Regions from separate parts of the Ensifer sp. GW823-FHT05D09 genome, predicted to be linked through region 3. Evidence: riboswitches for the same ligand, from Rfam matches in the RefSeq annotation. Region 3 holds a riboswitch; each other region holds the start of a gene.
What was found. A riboswitch is a leader RNA that binds a small molecule or an ion and turns the genes downstream of it on or off. The one in region 3 is predicted to bind cobalamin.
Positions count from the first base shown of each region.

Region 1: linked by a shared signal. The riboswitch ahead of AC1Q80_RS16660 (TonB-dependent receptor plug domain-containing protein) and the one ahead of AC1Q80_RS09805 (DUF1636 family protein) in region 3 are both predicted to bind cobalamin.
Region 2: linked by a shared signal. The riboswitch ahead of metE (5-methyltetrahydropteroyltriglutamate--homocysteine S-methyltransferase) and the one ahead of AC1Q80_RS09805 (DUF1636 family protein) in region 3 are both predicted to bind cobalamin.

Region 1 covers NZ_JBXAIA010000005.1:145,300-154,987, forward strand. The annotation lists gene AC1Q80_RS16640 (sugar ABC transporter ATP-binding protein) at 1-693, opposite strand, end outside; gene AC1Q80_RS16645 (HlyD family secretion protein) at 994-2,064, shown strand; gene rbbA (ribosome-associated ATPase/putative transporter RbbA) at 2,064-4,850, shown strand; gene AC1Q80_RS16655 (ABC transporter permease) at 4,853-5,965, shown strand; cobalamin riboswitch at 6,058-6,266, shown strand; gene AC1Q80_RS16660 (TonB-dependent receptor plug domain-containing protein) at 6,442-8,355, shown strand; gene AC1Q80_RS16665 (ABC transporter substrate-binding protein) at 8,394-9,224, shown strand; gene AC1Q80_RS16670 (FecCD family ABC transporter permease) at 9,221-9,688, shown strand, end outside.
Region 2 covers NZ_JBXAIA010000005.1:297,053-306,740, reverse strand. The annotation lists gene AC1Q80_RS17340 (aldo/keto reductase) at 1-204, opposite strand, end outside; gene AC1Q80_RS17335 (sugar-binding transcriptional regulator) at 201-1,211, opposite strand; gene AC1Q80_RS17330 (ABC transporter permease) at 1,214-2,203, opposite strand; gene AC1Q80_RS17325 (sugar ABC transporter ATP-binding protein) at 2,232-3,779, opposite strand; gene AC1Q80_RS17320 (substrate-binding domain-containing protein) at 3,845-4,873, opposite strand; gene AC1Q80_RS17315 (LysR substrate-binding domain-containing protein) at 5,071-5,976, opposite strand; gene AC1Q80_RS17310 (hypothetical protein) at 6,083-6,454, opposite strand; cobalamin riboswitch at 6,451-6,670, shown strand; gene metE (5-methyltetrahydropteroyltriglutamate--homocysteine S-methyltransferase) at 6,768-9,122, shown strand; gene AC1Q80_RS17300 (acyl-CoA thioesterase) at 9,119-9,688, shown strand, end outside.
Region 3 covers NZ_JBXAIA010000002.1:829,166-838,853, forward strand. The annotation lists gene AC1Q80_RS09775 (hypothetical protein) at 255-518, opposite strand; gene AC1Q80_RS09780 (mechanosensitive ion channel family protein) at 686-3,502, opposite strand; gene AC1Q80_RS09785 (DUF924 family protein) at 3,597-4,157, opposite strand; gene AC1Q80_RS09790 (FecCD family ABC transporter permease) at 4,231-5,241, opposite strand; gene AC1Q80_RS09795 (ABC transporter substrate-binding protein) at 5,419-6,372, opposite strand; gene AC1Q80_RS09800 (ABC transporter ATP-binding protein) at 6,369-7,175, opposite strand; gene AC1Q80_RS09805 (DUF1636 family protein) at 7,213-7,626, opposite strand; cobalamin riboswitch at 7,735-7,950, opposite strand; gene AC1Q80_RS09810 (hypothetical protein) at 8,236-8,592, shown strand; gene aspT (aspartate-alanine antiporter) at 8,746-9,688, shown strand, end outside.

The DNA.
Region 1 (9,688 bases), on a different contig from region 3:
GGGGCGATCGATGTCGGAAAGCAGACCGCTGCCGACATAGCCGCCGTCGCGAAAGACCGTATAGCTGTCGGCGATCTGGAAGATTTCCGACAGTCGGTGCGAGACGTAGACGACGCCCTTGCCCTCGGCCTTGAGGCGAGCAACCGCAGCAAACAGGTGTTGCGCTTCCTTCTCGCCGATCGCCGATGTCGGCTCGTCCATGAAGATGACCTCGGCTTCGTGGCTGAAAGCCTTGGCGATTTCGACCAGCTGCATCTGCGCGACCGAAAGCGTCATCATCGTCTGGGTGGCGCGGATGCCGAATTCGAGCCGATCGAGAAGCTGCTGCGCGTCGCGGTTCATCTTCTTGAAGTCGATGCCGCCGAAGCGCCCCGAAGGTTCGCGGCCGAGATAGATGTTTTCGGCGACCGTCATGTGCGGAACGGGGCTCAGTTCCTGCTCGATGATGGCAATGCCGGAGGCAAGCGCCTCAGCCGGGTTGCCATAGTGGACTTCCTCGCCGCGCCGCCAGATCGTGCCGCCGTCGCGCTGCTGGATGCCCATGAGGATCGACAGGAACGTCGATTTTCCCGCGCCGTTGCCGCCGCAAAGCGCGTGAACGGAACCGGCCTGAAGTTCAAGGCGACCGTCGCGCAAGGCTGCGACGCCCCCGAATGATTTCTTCAGTCCTTCAACCTTCAAAAGCGGTTGCATGGTGTCCTCCCACGCTGCGATGGCGATTTTGCCGCTATCGATTTCGACAAAAATCACATGATGATCGACATCTGTCAATATCGAGATTTTACTTTTGATTTTTTTGATCGGCTTTTGTCAAATTTGTATCCACTCATCTCTCGAATTGACATGAGTCAATGCAGGGTCCCGTTCCCACGGGCTTGGTTTAGCGATCCGTTTACGTCGCGGTGACGGTTCATCACGCGCAACCTATTCCCGGTTGTGTTTGGGCGGCCGCTGGCTATTGTCGTGGTGTGCATTTGAAGGTGGGACGCTGAAATGGAAAAAGCCCGGAAGAATTGGCTCGTGCTCGGCCTGATCGTTTTGGCCCTGGCCGGCGGCTACTACGCCTGGCAGAATCTCGATCGCAACGCGCTGCCCGCCGGGATCGCCAGTGGCAACGGGCGCATCGAGGCGGTCGAAATCGATATCTCGACGAAAACGCCGGGCAGAATCAAAGAGATCATGGTCGACGAGGGCGATTTCGTCACTGCCGGGCAGGTGCTCGCCCAGATGGATACGGTCCAGCTCGAGGCGCATAAGCGACAGGCCGAAGCGCAACAGCAGCGCGCCATTGTCGGCGTCGAGGCGGCAAAGAACCTTGTGACCCAGCGCGAGGCGGAAAAGGCGGCAGCCGAAGCCGTGCTGGCGCAACGCCGGGCACAACTGGACGCTGCCGAGCGGCGCCTCGCCCGCTCCGAGCAACTCGTCAAGACGAGCACAGTTTCGCAGCAGGTGCTTGATGATGACCGCGCCACCGCGGAAGGTGCGAGAGCTGCCGCCAGTGCCGCGGAAGCCTCGCTTGCCGCGTCGGATGCGGCGATCAATTCGGCGAAATCCCAGGTTATCGATGCGCAAGCCTCGGTCGAGGCCGCCAAGGCGTCGGTCGAGAGCATCGTTGCCGACATCAACGACAGCACGCTTGTTTCGCCGCGCGACGGTCGCATCCAGTATCGGGTGGTCCAGCCCGGCGAAGTGCTGGCCGCCGGCGGCCGGGTGCTCAATCTCGTCGATCTCGGCGACGTCTACATGACCTTCTTCCTGCCGACGGATCAGGCCGGGCTGTTGTCTATCGGCAGCGAGGTCCGGCTGGTGCTGGACGCAGCACCGCAATACATCATTCCCGCCAAGGTCTCCTATGTCGCCGATGTCGCGCAGTTCACGCCGAAGACGGTCGAGACCGCCGAAGAGCGCCAGAAGCTGACCTTCCGGATCAAGGCGCAGATCCCGAAGGAACTGCTGAAGAAGTATATCCGCATGGTCAAGACGGGGCTTCCGGGGGTCGCCTATGTCAAGGTCGATCCCAAGGCCGAGTGGCCGGCGAGCCAGACCGGCACGCTGGTGCAGTGATGGCGGATCCCGACAGGGCCGGCCTGTCGCCGGCAGAGCCCGTGGTACGCCTCAACGCCGTCACGCTTTCCTACGGCAAGACCCGGGCGCTTGACGACGTGACGCTCGACATCCCCTCCGGTTGCATGGCCGGCCTGATCGGGCCGGACGGGGTTGGAAAGTCGAGCCTGCTCTCGCTTGTCGCCGGCGCCCGCGCCGTCCAGGGCGGTCGCGTCGAGGTGCTCGGCGGAGACATCGCCGATGCCGGCCACCGGCGGCGGACCTGCCCGCGCATCGCCTATATGCCGCAGGGCCTCGGCAAGAACCTTTACCCGACGCTTTCCGTCTTCGAGAACGTCGATTTCTTCGGCCGCCTGTTCGGCCACGATCGCGAGGAGCGCGAACGGCGCATCGCCAGTCTGCTCCAAAGCACCGGCCTTGCGCCTTTCGCCGACCGTCCCGCGGGCAAGCTTTCCGGCGGCATGAAGCAGAAGCTGGGACTGTGCTGTGCGCTCATTCATGACCCTGACCTCCTCATTCTCGACGAGCCGACCACGGGCGTCGACCCGCTGTCGCGCCGGCAGTTCTGGGAGCTGATCGATGAGATCCGCGCCGAGCGGCCTGGCATGAGCGTCATCGTTGCCACCGCCTATATGGAAGAGGCGGCCCGCTTCGACTGGCTGGTGGCGATGGATGCCGGCCGGGTGCTGGCAACGGGCACGCCTGACGAGTTGCTGCAAAAGACCGGCGTCGACACGCTCGATGCCGCCTTCATCGCGTTGCTTCCGGAAGATCTCAGGCGCGAGCACCACGACGTCGTCATTCCGCCGCGTCCGGAAGAGGTGGGCGACGACATCGCCATCGAGGCGAACAACCTCACCATGCGCTTCGGGGATTTCGTCGCCGTCGACAATGTCAGCTTCCGCATCGGCCGCGGCGAGATCTTCGGCTTTCTCGGCTCCAACGGTTGCGGCAAGACGACGACGATGAAAATGCTGACGGGCCTGCTCGCCGCCAGCGAAGGCACGGCCAAGCTCTTCGGGCGCGAAGTCGACCCGCGCGACATGGAAGTGCGTCACCGTGTCGGCTACATGTCGCAGGCCTTCTCGCTTTATACCGAGCTGACGGTCCTGCAGAACCTCGAGCTGCATGCCAAGCTCTTCGGCATGGCAGCTGACACCATTCCAAAGCGGATCGAGGAGCTTGCGGATCGCTTTGATCTCGCCGGCGTGATGGAGGCGCTGCCGGACGCCTTGCCGCTCGGGGTGCGCCAACGGCTGTCGCTGGCCGTCGCCCTGATCCATTCGCCCGACATCCTCATCCTCGACGAGCCGACATCCGGCGTCGACCCCGTCGCGCGCGACAGTTTCTGGCAGATCCTCGTTGACCTCTCGCGCAACGAGCAGGTGACGATCTTCATCTCCACCCACTTCATGAACGAGGCGATGCGCTGCGATCGCATGTCGCTGATGCATGCGGGCAAGGTGCTGGTCAGCGACACGCCGGAGGGCATCATGAAGAGCCGCTCCGCGTCGACGCTGGAGGAAGCCTTCATCGCCTATCTCGAAGAGGCGATCGCCGGCGCGAAGCCGGCGGCGCCTTCCGTGGTCAGGGCGCACGACCCGTCGAAGCCGGCAATCGCGCAGGAGGTCGAACGAAAGGCGTCGGCGACGTCGGCGTTTTTCGACGTCGGACGCATGTTCAGCTACACCCGTCGCGAGGCGCTGGAACTGGTGCGCGATCCCATCCGGGCGACGCTCGCGACCATCGGCACGGTCATCCTGATGTTCGTCATCGGCTATGGCATCAACATGGATGTCGAAGACCTGACCTTCGCGGTGCTCGACCATGACCAGACCACCACCAGCCGCGAATACATTCTCGAAATCGCAGGCTCGCGCTACTTCATCGAGAAGGACCCGATCACCGATTATGCCGACCTCGACCGGCGCATGCGCAATGGCGAACTGAGCCTTGCGATCGAGATACCGCCGGGTTTTGCCAGACGGGCGGCCCGTGGCGACGCGGTCGAAATTGCCGCCTGGATAGATGGGGCCATGGCGAGCCGCGCCGAAACGGTCAAAGGCTACGTGCAGGGCCTGCACGCCCACTGGCTGACCGGAAAGATCCGCGAACGCTACGGCGATGCGGCAACCGCCGGCACCTTCAAGATCGAGACGCGCTTCCGCTACAATCCCGACGTCAAGAGCATCGTCGCCATGGTGCCCGCCGTCATTCCGCTGTTGCTGATGCTGATCCCGGCCATGCTGTCGGCGCTCAGCGTCGTGCGCGAGAAGGAGCTGGGCTCGATCGTCAACCTCTACGTCTCGCCGGTGACGCGGCTCGAATTCCTGGTCGGCAAGCAACTCCCCTATATCGCCCTGGCGATGCTCAATTTCGCGCTTTTGACCGCCTTTGCGATCTTCGTCTTCCGGGTGCCGTTCACCGGCAGCCTGCTGGCCTGGACGGTCGCCGGATTGATCTACGTCTCGGCGGCAACGGCGATGGGGCTCGTCATCTCCACCTTCATGTCCAGCCAGATTGCCGCGATTTTCGGTACGGCGATCCTGACGCTCATTCCGGCCATCCAGTATTCCGGCATGATCGATCCGGTCTCGTCGCTGGAGGGCGCGGGCGCCTTCATCGGCCAGATCTACCCGACGACGCATTTCATGACCATCGCTCGCGGCACCTTCTCCAAGGCGCTCGGCTTCGGCGATCTCGCGGGCGCTTTCGTGCCGATGCTGATTGCGGTGCCGGTGCTGCTGGTGATCGGAACCCTGTCCCTCAAGAAGCAGGCGAGGTGACGATGCGCCTGTCCCACATCTACCACCTCGGCATCAAGGAACTCTGGGGCCTCTGGCGCGACCCGATCCTGTTGATCCTGATCGTCTATTCCTTCACGCTGTCGGTCTATACCGGCTCGACGGCGATGCCGGAGACGCTCAACCGCGCCGCCGTCGCGATCGTCGATGAGGACCGCTCGCCGGTGTCGACGCGGATATCGACGGCTTTCTATCCGCCCTATTTCGTGCCGCCGCAGATGATCACGCCGGCGGAAATGGACCGGCGGATGGATCAGGGGCTCGATACCTTCGCGCTCGACATTCCGCCGAATTTCCAGACGGATCTGCTCGCCGGGCGCACGCCGACGATCCAGCTGAATGTCGATGCGACCCGGATGAGCCAGGCCTTCTCCGGCAACGGCTACATCCAGCAGATCGTCACCGGCGAGGTTGCGGGCTTCCTCGACCGTCACCGCAGTGAGCAGAAACTGCCGGTCGATCTGGTCCTGCGCGCGCGGTACAATGCCGAATTGAACAAGGGCTGGTTCGGCGCGGTGATGAACGTGATCACCAACATCACCATCCTGTCGATCGTCCTGACAGGAGCTGCCCTCATCCGCGAACGCGAACATGGCACGGTCGAGCATCTGCTCGTCATGCCCGTCACCCCGTTCGAAATCATGGTCAGCAAGGTCTGGTCGATGGGGCTGGTGGTGCTGCTGGCTTCTGCGGTGTCGCTGATCTTCGTGGTCAAGGGGGTGCTTGCCGTCCCGGTGCAGGGTTCGTTTGCGCTGTTCCTGCTCGCCACCGCCCTGCAACTCTTTGCCACCACGTCGATGGGAATCCTGCTGGCCACGATTGCCGGCTCGATGCCGCAGTTCGGCCTGCTGCTGATGCTCGTTCTTCTGCCGCTCCAGGCGCTCTCCGGTGGCATGACACCGCGCGAAAGCATGCCGGAGATCATCCAGAATATCATGCTGGCGGCACCAAACACCCATTTCGTCATTCTGGCGCAGGCGGTCCTGTTTCGCGATGCCGGTCTGGATGTCGTCTGGCCGCAGCTCCTTGCCTTGCTGGTGATCGGCGCCATTCTCTTTGCCTTCGCCATGCGGCGCTTCCGGGCGTTCCTGAAGTAGCCTTTGCGCCATGGGCCTTGCGAGCTCTGCGCGCGCAGACTTTACCAGTGGAAAATGCGACCGGCGGTTGACGCGCCGCCGGCATCTGATAGTGCATTTCTTGCGAAACAGGTTCCGTCTGACGACGGATGAAAAGGGAACACGGTGAGGATTGCCCGCAAGGGACCGAAACCGCGACTGCCCCCGCAACTGTAACCGCCGAGCGGAATCCCATGAAGCCACTGCGCGAACTCTCGCGTGGGAAGGCGGGAGGAAGCGACGACGCGGAAGTCAGGAGACCTGCCTGTTTCGGTCACCCATGCCTGGACACGAGGGGTGTCGAGGCGCGGCCGTCCGTAGCGGTGACATTGGAGCAATGTTGCCGCGTGCCGCAGACGGCGCCGGGGTGGTCGCTTGTCGTCTTGCCCCTGCCACCCTTTGCCCGCGGTCGATCGCGCGTGGGCCGGATCGTGCCCATCGCGCCGGAGTGGGACGATATGACGAAGCATTTGACCGGCGCAGCAGTGCTGGTTCTGACACTCGTGGGCGGGGCTCAGGCACAGGACCAGGGCACAAACGAACAGCCGACGAAACTTGAAAAGATCCTGGTTTCCGATGGCCTGACGCCGACCGAACAGCGCAAATCCGGGCGCGCCTTTACCGTGATTACCGGAGATCAGATCGAGAAAAACCAGATCCGCTACGTCGCCGACGCCCTGCGTCTCGTTCCCGGTTTCTCGGTTTCGCGCACCGGTGCCTCCGGCGGCCTGACGCAGGTGCGCGTGCGCGGTGCGGAAGGCAATCAGCTACTGGTGGTGATCGATGGCGTCGAGGCGAACGACGTGTCCCAGGGCGAGTTCGACTTCGGCGGCCTGGTTGCCGACGACATCGAGCGCATCGAAATCCTGCGCGGACCGCAAAGCACCTTCTGGGGCGCCAATGCCATGGCCGGTGTCATCAACATCATTACCAAGAAGGGAAGCCGTGAGGGCGCCAGGTCGAGCGCGCGCACCGAAGTCGGCAGCGACGGTACCTGGCTCGGCGGTGTCTCCACCCGCGGCGGCGGCGAAGGTTATGATTATGCGTTGTCGGGTGTCTTCCAACGGACCGGCGGCTTCAACATCTCCGATACCGGGTCCGAGGACGACGGCGACCGCAACGGCACCGTCAACGGCAAGTTCACCTTCGATCTCTCGCCGGATTTGCAGCTCGACGCGACGTTGCGCGCGGTCAACCGCAAGACCGACCTCGACGCGCAGGACTACATGACCGCGTTGACCTACGACACGCTTGACTACACCCGGTCGCGCGAGCTCTCGGGTTCGCTCGGCCTCACCCATTCGGCGCTCGACGGCGATCTCACCCAGAAGGCGCGCGTCTCCGGCCTTGACGTTCATCGCGACAATGTCAGCGGCTTCGGGCGATCCTGGAACGACGGCAACCGCTACAACGGCAGCTATCAGGCGAGCTACGGCTTCGATGGTGGAGACGGTATCCGCCACCAGATCACCGGAGGCTACGAGTGGCAGCGCGAGACGTTCACGCCGTCGCATCTGCAGCAGACCTTCAGCCGCAATGCGCATTCGCTCGTCGGCGAGTATCGCGGCGAGTTCGCCGACCAGTTCTTCGTCAATGCAGGCCTCAGGCGCGATTTCAACGATCGCTTCGAGGACGCGACCACATGGAGCCTCAGCGCCTCCTGGGAGATACCGGGCAGCGATACCCGCCTGCATGCATCCGTCGGCACCGGCGTGACCAATCCGACCTTCTACGAGCAGTTCGGATATATCCCGGGAACCTTCATCGGCAATCCCTACCTGAAACCGGAGGAAAGCCTCGGCTGGGACATCGGTGTCGAGCAGCGCTTCTTCGACGACGGTCTGACCGTCGATGTCACCTACTTTGACCAGAACCTTAAAAACGAGATCGCCACCGTCGACGACGCCAGCTTCCGTTCGACGCCGGTCAATCGCTCCGGCGAAAGCTTGCGCCACGGGGTCGAGGTCTCCGCGACGGTCGACTTCTTCAACGGACTGACGACGACGGCGACCTACACCTACACCGCTTCGAGCGAGCAGACGCTGGCCGGTGGTCCGCGTCTGCAGGAAGTTCGCCGCCCGCGCCATGCCGCGTCGCTCGATGCCGCGTATGTCTTCCACGACGATCGTATCAGGGTCTTCGGCGAAGTCATCCTCAATGGCCGCATGCAGGATGTGGCCTATCGGCCGGGCTCTGAGCGGGTGCCGCTCGGCGCCTATACGCTGGTCAATGTTGGCGGCAGCTTCAAGGTCAACGACACGCTCGAGATCTTCGGCCGCGTCGACAACCTTTTCGATGAGGACTATGAGGAGATCTACGGCTACAACACGCAAGGCGTGACCGCCTTTGCCGGCCTGAAGGCCTCGTTCTGATGACATCCGGTTGGTGCAGGCGATATCTGGTTGCAGGGGTGCTTTGCACAGCCTTGCCCTTTGGCGCCTGGGCAGGCGAAGCGCCGCGCCGCGTCGTCTCCATGAACGTCTGCACCGACCAGATGGCGATGCTGGTGGCCGACAAGGGGCAACTCCATTCGGTATCCTATCTGGCCACCGATGGCTCGACCTCGGCGCTTGCCGCCGAGGCGAACTCCTATGTGGTCAATCATGGGCTTGCCGAAGAAATCTTCCTGATGAAGCCGGATCTGGTCATCGCCGGCACCTACACGACGCGCACGACCGTCGATCTGTTGAAGCGGCTCGGTTTTGCAGTCGAGGAGTTCGCGCCGGAGGCATCGATTGCGCAGGTCCGGGCAAACCTCCAACGCATGGGAAAGCTTCTCGGTCGTCAACAGCGTGCGGATCAACTGGTGGCGGAAATGGATGCCGAGATCGGGCGGTTGAAGACGATCAAGGTGCACGATGTCGATCTGGCGCTCTATTATGCCAACGGCTTCACCTCGGGCAGCGGCACGCTGGTTGCCGATATCGTCGGCATCGCCGGACTGGAAAATCTCGCCGACAAGCTGGGCATCTCCGGCACCGGGCAATTGCCACTGGAAGTTTTGGTGCTTGCACGTCCGGACCTGATCGCCATCGATGCCAGCAGCGAACGCGGACCGGCGCTCGCCAAGCAGAATTTCGCCCATCCCGCCTTCAGAGCAGTTACCTCGCAGCACCAGGCCGTCCAGCTCGACAGTCGCTACACCATCTGCGGCGGACCGTTCACCCTGGTTGCCGCAGGTATCCTGCAGCAGGCCGCCATGAAACTCGATGCCACGCAACTCGACTTGGGGAAAAGATGACGGAAACCGCCCGATACCGCTTGCTCATCGTCTTGCTTGCCATTCTTGTCACCTCGCTTTTCGTCCTTTCGCTGACGGTCGGCCCTGCAGATGTCAGCCCATGGCAGGGCCTCGCCGGTCTTTTCGCTGGAGACGACAGTCTGATCGGGCTGGTGATGCGGGAAATCCGCCTGCCGCGGGCAATCCTCGGGCTGATGATCGGCGCGACGCTCGGGCTTTCCGGTGCCGCCCTTCAAGGCTATCTGCGCAATCCGCTTGCCGAACCCGGGCTGATCGGGGTCAGCGCCTCGGCGTCGCTTGGTGCTGTGATCGCCATCTACACCGGACTGTCGGCCCTGCTACCGCTTGCGCTGCCGTTGATGGCGCTTGGCGGCGCGCTCTGCGCCGTCCTGGTCGTCCGGCTGATGGCCGGGGCTGATGCCCGACCGCTCTCCGTCATCCTTGCCGGCGTCGCCGTTTCGACT
Region 2 (9,688 bases), on a different contig from region 3:
TTCCTCGGAGCGCCCGAGGCCATACGCGGGCGCCGTATCGATCAGGGTCACACCGGCATCGAGCGAGGCCTGGATGGCGGCAATGGACTCTCCTTCGTCCGTTCCGCCCCACATCCAGCCACCGATCGCCCAGGTGCCTAGCCCGACGGCGGATGCCTTGACACCGGAGCGGCCGATCTCGCGCGTCAATTGTTCATTGCTCATGCCGAAAGTCCCTTTTCGCTTGCCATGGCAAGGATGCGCTCGCCGGTCGCCTCGTCGGTCACGAGTGTATCGAGATGCCTGCCGCGCAGGACGCTGAGGATCGGCCCGGCCTTGTTCGGTCCGCTCGCGACCCCGATCTTGGTCGGGATCGACGCAAACTCGTCGAGGGTGAGCGAAACCAGCGAGCGGTTGAGGCTGTAGTCGCAGACCCGGCCCTGGTCGTCGAGCAGGTGCGCCAGCAGTTCGCAGCTTGCGCCCGAGCGCTGGATCGCGGCGCGGTCGGTGCTCGAGGAGGGGTGCAGGTCGTAGTAGCTCGAATCGTCGGAAAGGATCGAACCGATACCGACGATCGCGACCTTGGCTTCCCTCGCCCGTTTGAAGACATCCGCCACCGAGCGCATGTTGATCAGCATGGCACGCTCGGCCGCACTGTCGGCAAAGAGCGGCGCATGGATCTGGTAGGACCTGCCGCCGAGCCGGTCCGCCATCAGCGTCGAGACATGGTTGACGTCGGTATAGTGCTTGCCCTGGACACAGCCCGTCGCCGGGATCACTTCGATGTCGAGGCGCCGCGACGGATGCAGGCCGGCAACGACAGCGCTGACGCCCTTGCCGCCGGTGATGCAGATGGTGTCACCATCGGCGATCTCTTCCATCAACAGACGGGCTGCCGCCTCGCCGACCGCCTGCAGCGCCGTCTGCTGATTGTCCGACACGGTCGGGACGACGACGGCGCGGCTGATGCCGCCGAGCGCCAGCAATTGCTCTTCCATGTCGACGAGCGGCTCGATCGGCGACTTGATCTTGATTTCGACGAGGCCGAGCTGGCGGCCACGCTTGATCAGACGGTTGACCGTCGGCTGGGAAATGCCGAGCCGTTCGGCAATCTGCGACTGGGTCAGGCCTTCGAGGAAGTGCAGCACCAGCGCCTGGTGCATCTGCCGGGCAACGACGAGTTCCTCGCGGACGCTGGAGATGATGTTCTGATTGGGATTGGCGATCGGCATGGTCAGCTGGCCTTCCGCTTATGCAGGAAATGGTCGATGGAAACGGCTGCCAGCAGAATGCAGCCCTTGATCATATCCTGCCAATAGACCGAGACGTCGAGCAGGATCAGCGAACTGGTGACGACGGACAACAGAGCCATGCCGAGAATGGCGCCGAAGATCGTACCAGATCCGCCGTTGAGCGACGCCCCGCCGATCACGGCAGCGGCGATGATGTTGAGTTCCATGCCGACGCCGAAGGTGGGCGTGGCGGCGCCGAAGCGCGACATGTAGATGACGCCTGCGACACCGGCGAGCGTCGAGCAGAGCACTGTCACCCAGAACTTTACCTGCTTGGTCTTGATGCCGGAATAGAGCGCCGCCTTCTCGTTGCTGCCGGTGTAGAACACCTTGCGAAAGGCGGTTGCCCGGCGCAGCAGGAAGTCGAACAGGACGACGACGGCGACGAAGATCAGGATGACATAGGGGATGCCGTTGAAGGTGCCCTGGCCGACCGCCTTGAACGATGGCGGCAGGGTGAAGAGCGACAGCGGCGTGCCCTTGGTGATGACGAGGCAGAGCCCGCGCACGATCACCATGGCCGCAAGCGACGTGATGAAATGGTTGAGCCCGACGACGGTGACGAAGAAGCCCATGATCGCGCCAATGAGGCTGCTTGCGAGGATGCCGACGAGCGAAGCCGTCCAGGGATCGACGCCGGCGAGGAACAGCGACCCGGCCAGCACCATGGCGAAGCACACGACCGATCCGACAGCAAGGTCGATGCCGCCGACGATCAGGAGGATCGTCATGCCGACGACGACGATGCCCTCGACCGAGAAGCTCATCAGCATCGCGCGCATGTTGCCGAAGGTGAGGAAGTGCGGCGAGGCGAAGCTCATGATGATGCCGAGCGCCAGAATGATGGCGATCAGCCCTGCCTCGCGCATCGTGCCGATCCGTCGCCAGGCCGGAACCTGCACCTGCGTTGCAACCACCGTATCGACTGCCATTTCCGCCTCCCCATTCACTCTGCTTGTCTCAGGCAACATGCTCGGCCGCCCTGCTTTTTAGTGGTTCACCATGCTGCCCGACCCCGGAGGCAAGACGGATCACCGCCTCTTCCGACATCTCGGCCTCGCCGAGTTCGCCGGCGATGCCGCCTTCGCGAACGACCAGAACCCGGTCGCACAGTCCGAGAAGCTCGGGCAGTTCCGACGAGATGACGACGATGCCGATGCCCGAGCGCGCGAGGTCGCGCAGCAGCCGGTGAATTTCCGATTTGGCGCCGACGTCGATGCCGCGCGTCGGCTCGTCCATGAGAATGACCTTCGGCCGCACCGCGAGCTGCTTGGCGATGGCCACCTTCTGCTGGTTGCCGCCCGAGAGCGACGACACCGGCATGGCGATGCCGCCCATGCGCACGCCGAGCCGCCGGGTAAACTCGCTGGCGAGGTCCGCTTCCGCCTTCGCGTTCATCAGCCCAAGCGGCCCGGTCAGCGTCTTCAGATCCAGGACCGAAATGTTCTGGGCGATCGACATGTCGACGAACACACCGGATCCCTTGCGATCCTCGGAGAGGTAGACGATGCCGGTATCGACAGCGTCTCGATAGTTGCCGATCGCCTGCGTCTTGCCGTGCAGCAGCACGTCGCCGCGCACCTTGCGGCGCAGGCCGCAGATGGCTTCGGCGATCTCGGTGCGACCGGAGCCGATCAGTCCACCGATCCCGAGGATTTCGCCCTTGCGCAGCTCGAAACCGACACCGTCGATGCGCTCGCCGTCGCCGAGGCCGCGCACCGACAGGATGACCTCGTCGGATTGCTCGCCCGCTGCCTGTTTGGGCGGATAGAGCTGGGTGATCTCGCGGCCGACCATGCGACGCACGACATCGTCCGGTGTCACGTCGGTAATGCGTTCCGTCGAGACATGGCGGCCGTCGCGAAAGACAGTGACGCGGTCGCACAGGCTGAAGATTTCCGCCATGCGATGGCTGATGTAGATGATGGAAATGCCAGCGGCCTTCAGGTCGCGGATGATGCCGAACAGCGCCTGCGCCTCGGCCTCCGTCAGCGCCGCCGTCGGCTCGTCAAGGATCAGCACCCGGCAGTCGAGCGTCAGCGCCTTGGCGATCTCGACCAGCTGCTGGCTGGAAATGGAGAGGTCGGCGACCTTGCGGCGCACGTCGATCGGCGCCAGCCGGTTCATCACCTTTTGCGCATCGCGGGCAAGCGAGGCGTAGTTCATCAGCGGCGATCGCCGCCGGTTGGTTGCCGCCATGAACATGTTTTCCGCCACCGTCGCATCCGGGCAGAGCGCGATTTCCTGGTGGACGAGGCCGATGCCGAGCGTTTGGGCTGCGGCCGGCGAAGAAATCTTCGTCGGCGTGCCGTCGACGAGGATTTCGCCCTCGTTCGGCTGCAGCACGCCGGCGATGATGTTCATGAGGGTGGATTTGCCTGCGCCGTTCTCGCCGCAAAGCGCGTGGATCTCGCCTTTTTCGAGGTTGAAATCCACATTGGTCAACGCCTTCACAGCCCCGAAGTGCTTGGTGACGTTGCGGACCTGAAGGACCGGCTGCGATATCATCGCCTTCTCCACTCTCATGCGTTCGACTGGCTATCCGGACATCCGGATAGCCATGTCAAAGACCCTTACTCGTCAATGCCCTTGGTGCCGCGGCGCTTCAGGTACTTGTCCCAGTAGAAGTCGTCCGCATTGGCGGCGGTGACGATCGACAGACCATTGTCGACGAAGGGAATGCTCATCGGGTTGAAGCCGGAACGCTTGGCGTCGTTCATCGGATCGATGAGTTCGGGGTGCTTGGCAAGCCACAGCAGCATGAAGCCCATATAGCCCTGCATGCCCTGGTTGGGGTTGATCGAGCCGAACACTTCGCCGGCCTTGATCATGTCGAGGATGTTGGCGTTGACGTCGGCGCACATGACGAGAACCTTGCCGCCGCTTTCCTTGCTGGCCTGTGCCGCACCGATCGCCGAGTTGGCTTCCGGCATGAAGACAGCGCCGAGGTTCGGATTGGCCTGGATCAGGCTCATCAGGCCCTGATAGGCCTTGTTCGGATCCTGGTTGGAAGCGGCGCGGCCGACCAGTTTCATGTCGGGCCACTTTTCAGCCATGCGGCCGACAAAGGCCGTGATGCGCTTGTCGTGGTTGTCCTGGCCGGGGTTTTCCAGAACGGCGTATTCGCCCTTGCCGCCCATCTTCTCGGCGATCGCGTCGGCGGCATAGACGCCTTCGCGGGTGTTGTCCGAGGTGATGAACGAGATGCGCTTGGAGAGCGGCGAGTCGGCGGCAAACGTGACGACCGCCGTGCCCTGGTCGATGGCGCGGTTGATCGGCTCGATGAAGGGATCCGAGTTCATCGGGTGAACGAGGATGCCCGCCGGGTTCTGTGCCAGCGCCTGGTCGAAGGTGGCGATCTGCTTGTTGACGTCATATTCCGGCGTGCCGGTGTATTCGGTCTCGCAGCCGAACTGCTGGCCGGCCTGCTTGAACATTTCATAGACCGGGAACCAGTATTCGACGCCCGATACCATGACGTTCATGACATATTTTTCGCCGGGTTCGCAGCGAAACGGGTTGGCCGTCTCCGCGTTGGCAGCGCCAGCCAGAAACGTAGTTGCAATGACCGCCAGTGCGGTCGTGCTCAAAAAAGTGCGCAAGCGTCCTCCTCGAGGCCGAAGCCCCTCCCAAAAACCAATCGTGCCGTCAGAAATGACCGCTGATGTGTGAGTTTGCCGGAACTCCTCCTCGACTTCCGACTGTCATGATTAAAACCACGCCCCGGGGTTATGTCAATATAATTCACGCTATGAATAATAATTCATGACTGCATGTATATTGTCGCCTCCAATCAGAGTCATTCGCCCATCGCCGCTGCCAGCTGCGCGTTCGAGGCGGCGGCCTCGGCGATGATCCACTCGCGGAACGCCTGGATCTTCTTCTGCCGTCGGTGGCTTTGCGGATAGACAAGCCAATAGGCGCGGCCGTCCCTGACCACATGGTTGAACGGCCGGATCAGTTTTCCGCTGCGAAGCTCCTCGATCAGGAAGGTCGAGACGGCCATGGCGATACCGTGGTCGAGCAATGTGGTCGCCACATCCATCGCCTGGACGTCGAAAATCAGCTCGGTGCCGTTACTGGCGGGTGGCTCCACGCCGGTCTCGACCATCCAGCGCCGCCACCAGCTGGCATTGCCGAAGCGGCGCACCTTGAGTACGTCGGAGGGATGCCTGAGCTGATGTTTTTCCAGGAATGTCGGCGTGCATACCGGCAGGTATTCGATCGGGAAAAGCGGAAACACGTCGTGGCCCGGCCAGTCACCGTTACCGCTGCGCACCACGAGGTCGATCGCATCGCGCTTGAAGTCGATCAGCTCGGTCGACATGTGGACGCGAATGCTGATGTTCGGATGGGCCGCCTGGAACGAGGCGAGCCTTGAGCCGAGCCAGCTTGAGACCACTGTCGGAAGCACGGAGATATGCAGGTGATGTTCGGTCTTGTCGGCAATCTCGGAGAAGGCCGTCCCCAGGAGATCGATCGCTTCCGTCACCTTCGGCGCGAGCTGTCTGCCGGCGGCCGTCAACCGCACTTCCCTGGGCAGGCGGACAAAAAGAGCCGTGCCGGTGCGGTCCTCCAGCAGCCGGATCTGATAGCTGACTGCAGCCTGGGTCATACCCAGCTCCTGCGCCGCGCGGGTGAAACTCAGGTGCCGGGCGGCAGCCTCGAAGGCGCGCACCGCGCTCATGGGGGGAATCTTGCTCATGCGTTGAGATAAGCATTCTTTATGGCAGCATGCGAGAAACCGCTTTGCGCGAAACCGTGAAAATCCTCAATTTTCTCGCGAACACACCACCGCAGAAATGAAGGGGTTAGCAATGCCGAGCGCACTGCGATCGATCATCCGCCATGTCTGGAGTTTTGCCAGGAGAGCCGCCGACATCACGACGACAGTCGATACATTCAGCGAATTCCAGCTCCGAGACATCGGCCTGACGCGCGACAATGACAGCATTCGCGCGCGTGCAGGCGACATTGCCATTCCATGGCAGCCCGTAAAAGAGCCCGATCCCGGCAACGCTCCGTCGCCGCTTGTAGCCGATGACGGCGTGGTTCCCCTGCAGCAGCCTGTCGTGATGCGGTGCCGCGCGCCGTTGCCGCAAAATTCCCCAGCCCATCGAAACTTGAAAATAAAGACATAAACATTTCTTTATGCGATTGACCTGCCCGTCTTTGCAGGGCATTGTCAAACAATCGTGGTTCTGCGGCCCGTCTTGCGACGGGCCGGAGCTAAGAGGGAATACGGTGCGGCGCCGCAAGGCGCCCATGCCGGAGCTGCCCCCGCAACTGTAAGCGGCGAGCGGCCGTCCAATGATGTCACTGAGGGAGACGCCTCGGGAAGACGGGACGGTTCGTGTTGACCCGCAAGCCAGGAGACCTGCCGCGATCGATAACGTCCACGGGCGGGGTGTCCGATGTGCCGCCTTGACGAACGAGCCTGCCTCGGTCGTGGATGCGTCGCATTCAAAGCCTTGCCCACAACCTCGGGGTAAGGAAATGACCATCAAGACAGCCAATCTCGGCTTCCCACGTATCGGCAGACACCGTGAACTGAAGTTCGCGCTGGAGCGCTATTGGGCCGGCAAGATCGACAGACAGGATCTGCTCGCCGTTGCCGCGAGCCTTCGGGCGGAAAACTGGGCCGCGCAAAAAACGCGGGGGATCCAGATCATTCCATCGAACGACTTCTCACTGTACGATCAGGTTCTCGACACATCCGTGCTCGTTGGCGCGGTGCCGCCGGCCTATGGCTGGAAAGGCGGCCCGGTCGATCTCGACACGTACTTCGCCATGGCACGTGGTTCGACGACCGCGACCTGCGCTTCCGGCTGCACCCATGGCGGCCCGGACGGCGGCAACCAGGCGCTGGAGATGACCAAGTGGTTCGACACCAACTATCACTACATGGTCCCGGAATTCGCTGAGGACCAGCGCTTCGAGCTGACGCGCAACGCACCGCTGGAGGCCTTCCTTGAAGCGAGCGCGCTTGGGCATGTCACCCGTCCCGTCGTGCTCGGCCCCGTGACCTTCCTGAAGCTCGGCAAGGCGCCTGCCGGCGGGTTCGAGCCGATCGAGCTGATCGAGCGGCTGGTGCCCGTCTATGTGAAACTTCTCAGAGAGCTTGCGAACGCCGGTGTCGAATGGGTGCAGATCGACGAACCCTGCCTTGTGCTCGATCTCAACGAGCGGGAACGCCAGGCGCTGGCACTGACTTACCGGACGTTCGCTTCGGAAGTACCGCAGTTAAAAATCATGCTTGCGACCTATTTCGGCGCGATCGGTGACAACCTGCCGATAGCGCTTTCACTGCCGGTCACCGGGCTGCATCTCGATCTCGTGCGGGCGCCGCAACAGCTGGACGCCCTCATCGAGTCGGCGCCAGCACAGCTGGTTCTGTCGCTCGGGGTCGTCGATGGCCGCAATGTGTGGCGGACGGATCTTGCCGGTCTCTTCCGCCGGCTGCAGCCGCTGGTCGAGGCGCATGGCCGCGACCACATCGAGCTTGCGCCGTCGTGCTCGCTGCTGCATGTGCCTGTTGATCTCGATCTCGAACGGGCGCTCGACCCGGAGCTCGTCACCTGGCTTGCCTTCGCTCTGCAGAAACTGGACGAGCTCAGCCTGCTTGCCCGCGCCTTCGAGCCCGGCCTTGCCCATCCCGAACAGGTCTTTGCAAAATCGATCGCGGCCGCCGAAGCGCGGCTCACCTCGCTGAAGGTCCATGACCCGCTGGTCGCCGGACGCCTGAAGAACCTGACGGCAGCCGACAGCCGTCGCCAGTCGGGCTTTGCGACGCGCCGTCGGCTGCAGGAAGACAGGCTGGCCCTGCCGCTCTTCCCGACAACGACCATCGGCTCCTTCCCGCAGACGCCGGAGGTGCGCCAGGCGCGATCGCTGCATGCCAAGGGCGAACTCAGCTATGTCGACTACCTTGCTTACCTGCGCCAGGAGACGGAGAAGGCCGTGCGCTGGCAGGAGGAAATCGGCATCGAGGTGCTGGTGCATGGCGAGTTCGAGCGCAACGACATGGTGCAGTATTTCGGCGAGCAACTCTCCGGCTACGCCTTCACGCAGAGCGGCTGGGTGCAAAGCTACGGTTCGCGTTATGTGCGCCCACCGATCATCTTCGGCGATGTCTCGCGGCCGAACCCGATGACGGTGGATTGGGCAACCTATGCGCAGTCGCTGACGTCAAGGCCTGTGAAGGGCATGCTCACCGGCCCGGTGACGATGCTGCAATGGTCGTTCGTGCGCGACGACCTGCCCCGATCGATCGTATGCCGGCAGATCGCGCTGGCGCTGCGTGACGAGGTCACCGATCTCGAAACGGCCGGTATCGCCGTGATCCAGATCGACGAACCGGCGCTGCGCGAGGGCCTTCCACTGAGACAGGCCGATCGAAAGACCTATCTCGACTGGGCGGTCGAATGCTTCCGCATCAGCGCCTCCGGTGTGGGTGACGAAACGCAGATCCACACCCACATGTGCTACTCGGAGTTCAACGACATCATGGCGGCGATCGCGGCGATGGATGCCGACGTCATCTCCATCGAAACCTCGCGCTCGAGAATGGAACTGCTCGGCGCCTTCACTGATCAGGCCTATCCGAACGAGATAGGCCCCGGCGTCTACGACATCCACTCGCCACGGGTGCCGACCGTGGACGAGATGGTGCACCTGATCGAAAAGGCGACCGACGGCCTGGCGCCGGCGCAGATCTGGGTCAACCCGGATTGCGGCCTCAAGACCCGCCGCTGGGATGAAGTGCGCCCGGCGCTCGTCAACATGGTTGAGGCGGCCCAGGCGCTGAGGCAATCTTTCGCCGCCTCCCGCCGGGATGCAGCAAGCGCATGAAGCGTAACAGCGATATCGAGATGGCGCCGGGGGAAACCCCGGCGCCTGCCACCTTGGTCGACATCGTCTTTCCCGGCGACACCAATCATCACGGTACGCTCTTCGGCGGCGCGGGCCTGGCGCTGATGGACCGGATTGCCTTCATCGTCGCCACGCGCCACGGCCGCGTTCCGTTCGTCACCGCCTCCTGCGACCGTGTCGATTTCCGCGCCCCTGCCCGCATTGGCCAGATCGTCAGTTTTACCGGCCGTCCGATAAAGGTCGGCCGGAGGTCGATGGTGGTCGAAGTCGACATGATCGCCGAAGACCTGATCGGGGGCACAAGTGATCTGTGTACCCGCGGCCAGTTCACCATGGTGGCGATGCCCGAAGGCAAGCACGCCGGATGGTCGCTGCCTCCGCTCGACAGCACTACGATCTCGCCGGCAAAAGACGATGCCGTCCGTATGGTCGATATCGTCTTCCCCGATCAGGCCAACAGCTTCGGCGCCATGTTCGGCGGCGATGCACTGGCGCAGATGACCAAGGCGGCCTTCATCGCCGCCACGCGGGCAAGCCGCAGGACA
Region 3 (9,688 bases):
TGCCCGTACCTGCGACACCCGCTCGGCATGAAACCGTGTCTCGGGGCCGTCTGCGAATTAACGGGCCATGGCCGCATTTCATTCAATTGCCAAATGGGATTAGCGCGCCCTAACCCGTTCTGCTTACGGCGCGTCGAAGGGTTGTTCGCGGCCCGGGTCGCCCCATCCGCACATCGGGCAACGACGGGCCAAAACGAAAAAACGGCGCCGGGAGATCCCGACGCCGTTTCGAATTCCGTTTTGAAGAGCTGCGCTTACTTGACGATCGCCGAGCCGTTGACGATCTCGACATTCTCATCGCCCTGCAGGCCGATGCGGTCTCCGCTCGGCGTGGTGACGAAGCAGCCGCTGGGGCAGATCATCTCGGTCGCGCCGGCGCTGATCGCCACTTCCATGCGGCTTTCGCCCTCGACGACAACCAGAACAGCAGTCTCGCCATCCTTGTTCGTGACAGTCGCGGCAGATACCGCCCCTGCCGCCAGCACGCCGGAAAGCAAAGCAATCACAAATGTCTTCATCGCCCATCGACGCCCGCGGCGCCGCCCTTTTGCACAGCCGGCCGCCCCGTCGGATCGCGACGGTGGCTCCGGCCACCTCTTCAGCCCGTGACAGCCTAGACCGTCAAAAGAAGAATTGCATGCTTTTTATCGCGGGCAGGCTGAATAGCGGCTGAACGCTCCGTTTATCAGCGGTTGGGGTTTGAGCGGCGGCTGGAGGCACGGCGCTTGCCGCCTTCCTGCTCGTTTTCTTCGTCCAACGGGGCTGCTGAAGCGGCCTCTTTCTTCGAGGCGACGGCCCTCTCATCGGCCGAGGTCGCACCCTTGGGCTCGCCGACCGTCTCCGGCTCGTGGCTCTCGATCCCGGTCTGGTTCTCGACAGGCACGTCTTCGATCTTGACCGGGAACGGCGCGCCGATGCCTTCGTCACGGAAGCGCTCGTAGATGGTGACACGCAGGTCGTTGCGCACGCCACCGCCCGTCAGAACGTCAGCCACGTAGATCCGGAGTTCGAACGTCATCCGGTCCTCGCCAAAGGCGGTAAAGCCGACGGTTGGCGACGGGTTCTTCAACACCATCGGGTGGGCACCGGCGATTTCGGCGAGCAGGTCCATGATCCGGCGCGGCTCGCTCGCATAGGTGACGGTGACGGCGATTTCCGAACGGCCGAGCTTGTTGCGGTGCGTCCAGTTGCCGACCGACGCGTTGATCAGCAGCGAGTTCGGCATCATGATCGACTGGTGCTGGAAGGTCTCGATCTCGGTGGCGCGCACCGAGATGCGCTTGACGAAGCCTTCGGTCGTGCCGCTGACGATCCAGTCGCCGACCTTGAACGGGCGTTCGACCAGGAGGATCAGGCCCGAGACGAAGTTCGACACGATGTTCTGCAGGCCGAAACCGACACCGAGCGAGAGAGCACCGGCGACAAGCGCAAGATTGGAAAGATCGATGCCGGCCGCCGAAAGACCGATCAGGCACGCAAGCCCGACCCCGACATAGCCGATGCCGGTGCGGATCGAGTTTCTGACGCCCGCATCCACCCGGCTGCGCGCCATGATGTTGCCGTCGATCCAGCGTTGTACCCAGCGGGTGACGACGTAGCCGAGCGCGAAGAACAGGATGCCCGCCATGATGCCCATGAGCGAGATGGTGATGGTGCCGATCTTGATCTCGGTGATGGCGCGATAGGTCCAGGACTCGATGTCGGCGACCTGGAAGCCCCATTGCAAGAGGATCAGCGGGATGAAGAACAGCGCCACCAGCGCGTAAATGCTGAGGCCCGCCGCCAGCCCGACCTGGTCGAGACCGACCTGCTCCAGCTTGTGGCGGCGCTCGAGATAACGTCCGGCTGCCGTTTCGGCGAAGGCCCCCTGGCGCGACACCGCCTTGCCGGTGAGGAACCCGATGTACATCATCACCAGAATGGCGCCAGTGATGATGATCTGTGTGGCGATGAAGCGGGAGAGACCGACATAGCCGGTCGCGGCTGCGATGATCAGCGCCGCACCGGTCAGCATCAGACCGATGGAGACGATGCGCGGCCATGGGCGACCGGGCGCGTCAAACGGCTCGTCGCGCTTCAGCGTCGGCTTGATCCAGGCCGATGCGATGATGATCAGCCCGATGACGACCGAGGCAATGAAGCTCTTGACGACCGTCAGGACAACAGGCGAGCCGAGCGCCTCGCTGATGCCGCCGAAGAGGTAGTCGAGACCGTTGACCAGCACCATGGCGAAGATGGTGATCAAGAGGACGTTGGCGCCGCGATCGGACACACGCACCAGCCGCCAGCGGGAATCCTTCGGCGACAGCACCGCATTGGCAAGCGTCGTGACGAAGAACCCGACCACGGTTACCGCAAGCGCGATCGCAATGATCGGCGTGATATCGGAGCGCAGCACGTTGAAACTACGCAGGAAGAGGAAGCTCGAAACGGCGAAGGCAGCCGTCGAGAGCGTCGGAATGAGCGTCGACCAGAAGGCGACGGACAGGCGCCGGAAATAGCTCGGCTCCTCATCGGACTTGTCGTGATGGATGTAGGGCGAGAACAGCCGGTTGCTGCCAACAAGGAAGATGAGTGCGGCGCAAATCGACAAGAAAAGTGCGGTCAGAAGCGGAATGCGCTTGTAGTTCCAGACGAAGGTCAGCCAGCTCGTCGTGCTGCGTGACAGCACCTTGGTTTCGTTGATCGTCGCCGACAGCGCCTCGTCGAACATTTCGAAGGACACATCGGTGTTCTTCAACAGCGTGTTGGAAAACAGCGCGCGCCGCGTCGCCGTGATGCCGTTCGACAATTTCGTTGCCTGGACCGAAAGGCTTTCAGCCTCCCCCGTCAGTGCATTGATCTCACCGCGCTCGGCCAACAGCCGCTTTCGCTCTGAGGTGACGATGTCGGCCTCGGGCGGCTGCCCCTCGCCCGGCGGATCGCCGAGTTCGGTCAGCCGGGCCTTGATCTCGTCCAGCCGCGGACGGGTGGCGATCGAGGTCGAGATGATCTGCTTGGCGACGGCATCGACCTGAACCTTGAGTTCGGCAAGCGCGATGTCGTCGTCGCTGGCCTTGCCGACGAGGTCCTTCAGCCGCTGGAGTTCCTTGCCGGCCGTCGCCAGTTGCTCGGCGGTCTGGCTCTGCCCGGCATCGGCCGCGATGGTCGCGTCATTCGCCTGTGCTGCGTTCTGCGTAGGTGCCGCCGCGTTTTGGGCGGGTTGCGTCGCGCCCCCTGTGGGTTGCTGCGCATTCGGCGCAGGCTGCGCTTTGCCGTCGGAGGCCGGCTGCGTGTTCTGGGCGGGCTGGCTGCCTCCCTGCGCCGGCTGATTGCCGGTCTGGGCCGGGGCTTGCGCGGGCGTCTGGGCCGGTTGCGTCGTCGTCTGTGCCGGCTTTGCGGTTTGCGCCACGACAGCGCCGGCACCGGCCAGCGACAGCAGGCAGACGGAAACAGCGAGCAACTTTCCCACGAAACGCAATTTCAAAACCCTCAAAAGCCCAACCTCATCCCGATACGGAATCGCCCGGGCAGTCGTCACAATGCGGTTTGAATACGAAAGACGGCGGAAAGATGCAAAGGCATGGTAAAACATGCCTTCACACCCCGTAAAACCGTCAGAAACCCGAGCCCGGCTGCGCCAGATAGGCGAGTTCCGCCGCCGTCGACGTTCGCCCGACGAAGGCGTTTCGGTGCGGGAAACGTCCATAAGTCTCGATCACCTCGCGGTGCCGGATTGCATAGTCGATATACATGGGATCGCCAAGTTCGGTGAAAAGCTTCACCGCCATGGTCTGGTCCGTCAGGTTCTCGGAATGCTCGAAGGGCATGTAGAAGAATGCCCGCCATTCCGGCTTCACCGCCATGTCGGCGCCGGCGCCGACGGCGAGCTTGGCTTCCCTGAGCGCCAGCCCGTCGGTAGCAAAGGCGAGCGGCGTCCCCCGGTACATGTTGCGCGGCAGCTGATCGAGAAGCACGATTGCCGCCAGCCGGTTTTCCGGCGTCGCCCGCCAGACGTCACCGATCTCCCTGGCAAGGGCGAGATGCGAGGACTGGAAGCGCTGGTAGCAATGCTCGTCCAGCTCGCGGGAAGGCTTGAACCAATGGTCGAGCGACAGTTCCTCGAACCAGAATTTAAGGACTTCATCCGGGGTGCAGGCCTCAGCGTGATACGTCATTCGCTCCTCGTGTTGCGCAGTGGTCGATTGCCTGGAACCAGGCGGCAATCGGTCCGTGTCCATGCCGCGAGCTTTACACCACCTTGCGCTGTTTCAGAATGGCAATAAAGGCCAAGCCGCCGACAAGTCCGGTGACGACGCCGATCGGCATGTCCTCGGGCGCCATGACGACGCGGGAAAAGAGGTCGGCCCATATCAGCACCAGCGCCCCGACAAAGGCGGAAAGCGGGATAACCCGGACATTGTCGCTGCCCGCAAACAGCCGAACGAAATGCGGCACCATCAGGCCGACGAAGCCGATCGCACCGGAGAACGCGACCATGACACCGGTCAGGAGCGCCGTGACGACAAAGAGGACAAGGCGGAACCGGCGAACGGGAATGCCGAGCGTCGTTGCCGTCTCGTCACCCATGGCAAGCGCGTTGATCTCGCGCGCACGAAGCACGAGATAGCCGAGGCAGACCGTCAGCACCACGGCGGGATAGACGAGATGCGGCCATTGCGCCAGACCAAGGCCGCCGAGCATCCAGAAGATCACGGTGTGCACCGCCCGGGGGTCGCCGAGGAAAATCATCAGGTTGCCGATCGACGTCAAGGTGAAGGCGACGGCAACGCCTGACAGCACCAGCCTGTCGGCGTTGGTGCCGAGCACCCGCGTCACCAGCGCCACAAGTGCTGTCGCGACCAGAGCGCCGGCAAAGGCAAACAGCGGCACCGTGGCGAGGCCCAGGATGAGGCCTGTGTGGAGAAGCGCGATGATCGCGCCGAGCGCGCCGCCGGAGGACACGCCGAGCAGGTGCGGATCGGCGAGCGGATTGCGGGTGACGGGCTGAAGCACGGCGCCCGTCAGCGCCAGCCCCGCCCCCACCAGCCCGGCAAGCACGACACGCGGCAGGCGCACGTCCCAGACGATGCTCTCGCGGCCGGCCGACCAGGCGACCTCGACGCTGCCAGGCGAAAGCTTCGAGGCGATGATCGACCAGACGGTCGAAACCGGGATCGGTGCAGAGCCCAAGGAGACGGCAGCGGTGATCGTCAGGCACAAGAGCAGCAGTGCCACGAGAAAGGCGGTCGTGATCTTCACTGTCCGTCCCAGGTTCAAGATTGCAAAGGAGAGGACGAAAGCGGGCGACAAGGCGTGCTTTCGCCAGAGGGCGGCGCATCGGGAGTGACGCGCCGGCAATGCCATAACACGCTAAACGTGCTGCATGATTTGCCCTGTACCGACGCCGGTTTCAGGGATCACGCAGCCGACGGCGCACTACATCGCCTGCCCGTGAAATGCCTTTGCCAGGCGGGCGATGGCATCGATGTTGCGTGGGCCCGGCGTCGCCTCGACATAGTCGAGCACCACGAAGCGGTCGTTCTTGACGGCATCGATGTTCTTGAAGGCGGGATTGCTCTTCATGAAGGCGATCTTCTGCTCGGCGGTGACCTCGCCATAGTTGACGATCACAACCACCTCCGGGTTCTTGTCGATCACCGGCTCCCAGGAAATCTCCGTCCAGCTCTTCTCGACGTCGTCCATGACGTTGACGCCGCCGGCCGCTTCTATCATCGCCGTCGGAATGCCGAACCGGCCTGATGTGAACGGCTTTTCCTCGCCGGAATCATAGACGAAGACGCGCGTCGGGCGCTCGATCGCACCGACGTCGGCGGTGATCCTGGCGAGATCGCGGCGATAGCCGTCGACCAGCGCCTTGGCCTGGTCCTCGACGCCGAAGATCAGGCCGAGATTGAGCAGATCGACGAACATGTCGTCCATCGTCGGCTTATCCTTGGCCATGATGTGGATGCAGGATTCGGTCAGTTCGTAGACGTTGACCTTGAAGGGCGCCAGCGTTTCCGGCGTCACCTCGCCGCCCACCTTCATGCCGTAGTTCCAGCCGGCAAAGTAGAAATCAGCGTCGGCATTGAGCAGCACTTCCTTGGTCGGATATTTTTCCGAAAGCTCCGGCAGCGCCTGGACACCTTCGCGCAGCTTTTCATCCAGCGTCTTCCAGCCGGAGACGCCGGTATAGCCGACCATGCGGTCCTGCAGCTTCAAGGCCAGCATCATCTCGGTGAGGTTGACGTCGTTGGAGACGGCGCGCTTTGGCGCCGCATCGAAGGTCACGTCGCGATTGCAGCTCTTGACGGTGACGGGATAGGCGAGCGCCGGCGTGGCGGCGAGCGCAAGGAGCAGAAGGGCCGAACCGGCGAACAATGTCTTCATGAAATCAATTCCTGTCGAGCGAGTGAAAAGGAAAATCGGGCGCCGTTGGAGACGGCATTACTGTGGGCGGTGGCGGTAACGCCAAAGGCGTCGGAAAGCGCCTTCGGATTGAGCACCTCTTCGGGCGGCCCGAAGGCCGTCATGCGGCCCTCCGTCAGGATCGCCACGTCGGTGGCAAATTCGGCGGCCAGGTTGATGTCGTGCAGCGTGGTAACGATGGTCAGTTGGAGCGTCTGCAGGAGGTCGAGGATTTCGAGCTGATGGCGGATATCGAGATGGTTGGTCGGCTCATCGAGGATGATGATGCGCGGCTGCTGGGCCAGCGCCCGGGCAATCAGCACCCGTTGTTTCTCGCCACCCGAAAGTGTCGAGAATTGCCGTCCGGCCAGATGGGCAAGGTCGAGATGCTCGAGCGCATGCGCCACCGTCTCGCGATCCCTGGCCGTCCAGCCGCTCATGCCTTCGCGCCTGGGGATGCGGCCCATCATCACCACGTCGCGCACGCTGAAAGGGAAATCGCTCGGCATTTCCTGCAAGACGACGGCAATGATCCGCGCAGCCTCCCGTGCCGTCATCGACCATATGTTAGTGCCATCGACTTCGATCGTGCCCGCCGTCGGCTGGGCGGAACGAAAGAGGCAGCGAAGCAGCGAAGTCTTGCCGGCACCGTTCGGGCCGAGAATGGCAAGCCGGCTGCCGGGCGCAATGGCAAAGTCGACCTCGCGAACAAGCCGCAGGTCCGGGCGTGGGCCCCAATCGAGCGCGCGGACACGAAGGCCGGCCCCTGTCGCGGTGCAGCTCATCGTCTCGTCCCTCCCCATGTACGCATTCGACAGGCGTTCATTGGAAGTGCCCGCCGATATCTTCGGAGATGAGCAGCGCTGCCGGTATGCGCGCCAGCGTCTTGGCGCTCAGCCCGCGCGGCCGTTCGGCCGCCCGCGTCATGCCATCGTTGCGCCCGGCATAGGTGGTGGCGAAGGTAACCAGATCGTCGATATCCTCATCGGGCGAGATATCGCCGAAGAGATAGGTCGCCTTGCCCGTCGCCTGGAAGGCGATGGTGCAAGGCCGGGTGCAGGCGGCCATGCAGACCGTTCCGGCGATCGAGAAATCCCGGTCGAGCGGCGCGCCGAGGGCGGCAATGCTACGGTTCAGCCGCTGGATCAGATCCGCGCCCGGGCGGCAGGGGCCGCCGGTGAACCGGCAATCGGTGCAGACCGTTATCTTGTGCTGTCGGGATGCCGGATTGGCCATATCTCTTCTCCGCCGGATCGGGCCGGAGAGAATATGGCAAAGCGATGTGATGGCGGGTGACCGCCGCGCAAAAACCAGTTCTTGTCCATCGGAACACCCCGTCCGTTGTGGTTGATCGGTTCGATGGCAGGTCTCCTGGCTCGCGGGTCTTCGCGCATCCACGTCTTCCCGGCTTAACGCCAGTGACAGGGTGTGAATGCGCTTTCCGCTCACAGTTGCGGGGGCAGCCACGGTTTCGGCCCCATTTGGGTCGTCCGCTCCGTGTTCCCTTTTCAGCCGCTTACGCATTGTCGCGCTCGCAGCACCATCACCCCCTTCGTCGCACACTTCGACGGAGGTGACAACCGGCGGGACGGATCGGCCTAGGCCTATCAACATGCGGCATATTCTCATGCGTTTTAGTTATGTAATATCATTACAGTAAGCAAGCCGAAATATCCGTCCTCCGGCATTATGCATCAGGGTCGACGACGCCACGACTGACCGTGCACGAACGCTCGACCGCGATGATCAGCAACGTCGTTGGCAACGACCCGTGCCCGATATCCCTTAAAATGCTGAGATGCGCGCCTTTGGCGGACACTCTGCACAAGCGCAATGAGGGAAACGATGCGTCGGCTGTTTCCGGCCGTGTTGAAACGTGTCTGGGTTGTTTCAACCATCCTTGGAGGAACCGCCTTCGGCGCATTCCATGGCTGGCAACGGCACGGAGTGGTGGGCGCGATTGCGCTCGGCTTCGTCGCCGGAGCCTTCCTCGCCAGTTCACCGAGGTTGCTTGTCGAACTGCTGACCTGGACGATCGCCGACGGCATCGGCACCCCATCCCCTGCCATGCCTCGTCGCACGAGCCATCGCGCCGCCCCTGGGCGCAGTCGTCACCGAAGCAACGGCCAACCGGTAACGTCGTCCGTTACTGTTACGTACTTGCAGACTGGCACAATCGGTGATGTGCTTTCAAAGAATTGATCGCGCCATCCAGCGGCGTGCAACGACTTGCGCCGGGTTCGCCCGCGTTCCGGGCGGCGGCGCTCCGAACTTCATATCTCGAAGTCTTATGCGACGTAACATCCAGCCTGTCCGCGTAACTCCCGTATACGACGAGTTTTTTTGAAGGGGATGATGGTGAATCCAATAGACTTTTTCGTAGACACGCTGCGTACCTATCCGCCGGTCGCCGTCTTTCTTGCCCTCGGCATCGGCTTCGTGATCGGCCCGATCAAGATCGCAGGCTTCAACCTTGGAAACGTTACCGCCACGCTACTGGCCGGTGTCGTCATCGGACAGCTGGGCATCCAGGTTTCCGGCGACCTGAAATCGACCTTGTTCCTTATTTTCCTGTTTGCCGTCGGCTACGGCGTCGGCCCGCAATTCGTTCGCGGCCTGAGCACGGATGGGCCGAAACAGATCCTCTTTGCCCTCTCGGTCCTCGTGCTGTGCCTGATCGTGCCCTATCTGTGCGCGCTGATTGCCGGCCTGCCGCTTGGCTATGGCGCCGGCATGTATGCCGGTTCGCAGACAATCTCCGCGGCCATCGGCGTTGCCAGCGACCAGATCAATGCAATGGGCATGAGCCCGGAACAGGCCAAGACCTACACCGACCAGATCCCGATCGCCTACGCGGTGACCTATATCTGGGGCACCATCGGCTCGGCGATCATCCTGGCGCAACTCGGGCCCAAGCTTCTCGGCATCGATCTTCCCGCCGCCTGCAGGGAGTATGAGGCCAAACTCGGCGGTGGCACCGTCAGCAGCGAACCCGGCATCACCCGCGCCTATCACGATTTCGGCCTCCGGGCCTACCGCGTCGACGAGGCGAGCGGCCTTACCGGAACGCCGGTCAGGAACCTGCTTCCCGGCATCCGCGTCTTCGTGGAGCGGCTGCGGCGCGGCGGCCAGATCATCGAAGCCGATGGCAACACCGTGCTGCAGCCTGGCGATGTCGTCGCCTTTTCCGGCAGACGCGCCGCCCTTGTGGAACACCTCGACGCCAAGCTGCTGGAGGTTGAGGACAAGGAACTGCTGAACGCCGAAGCCGAGGTCCTCGACGTCTACGTCACCAACA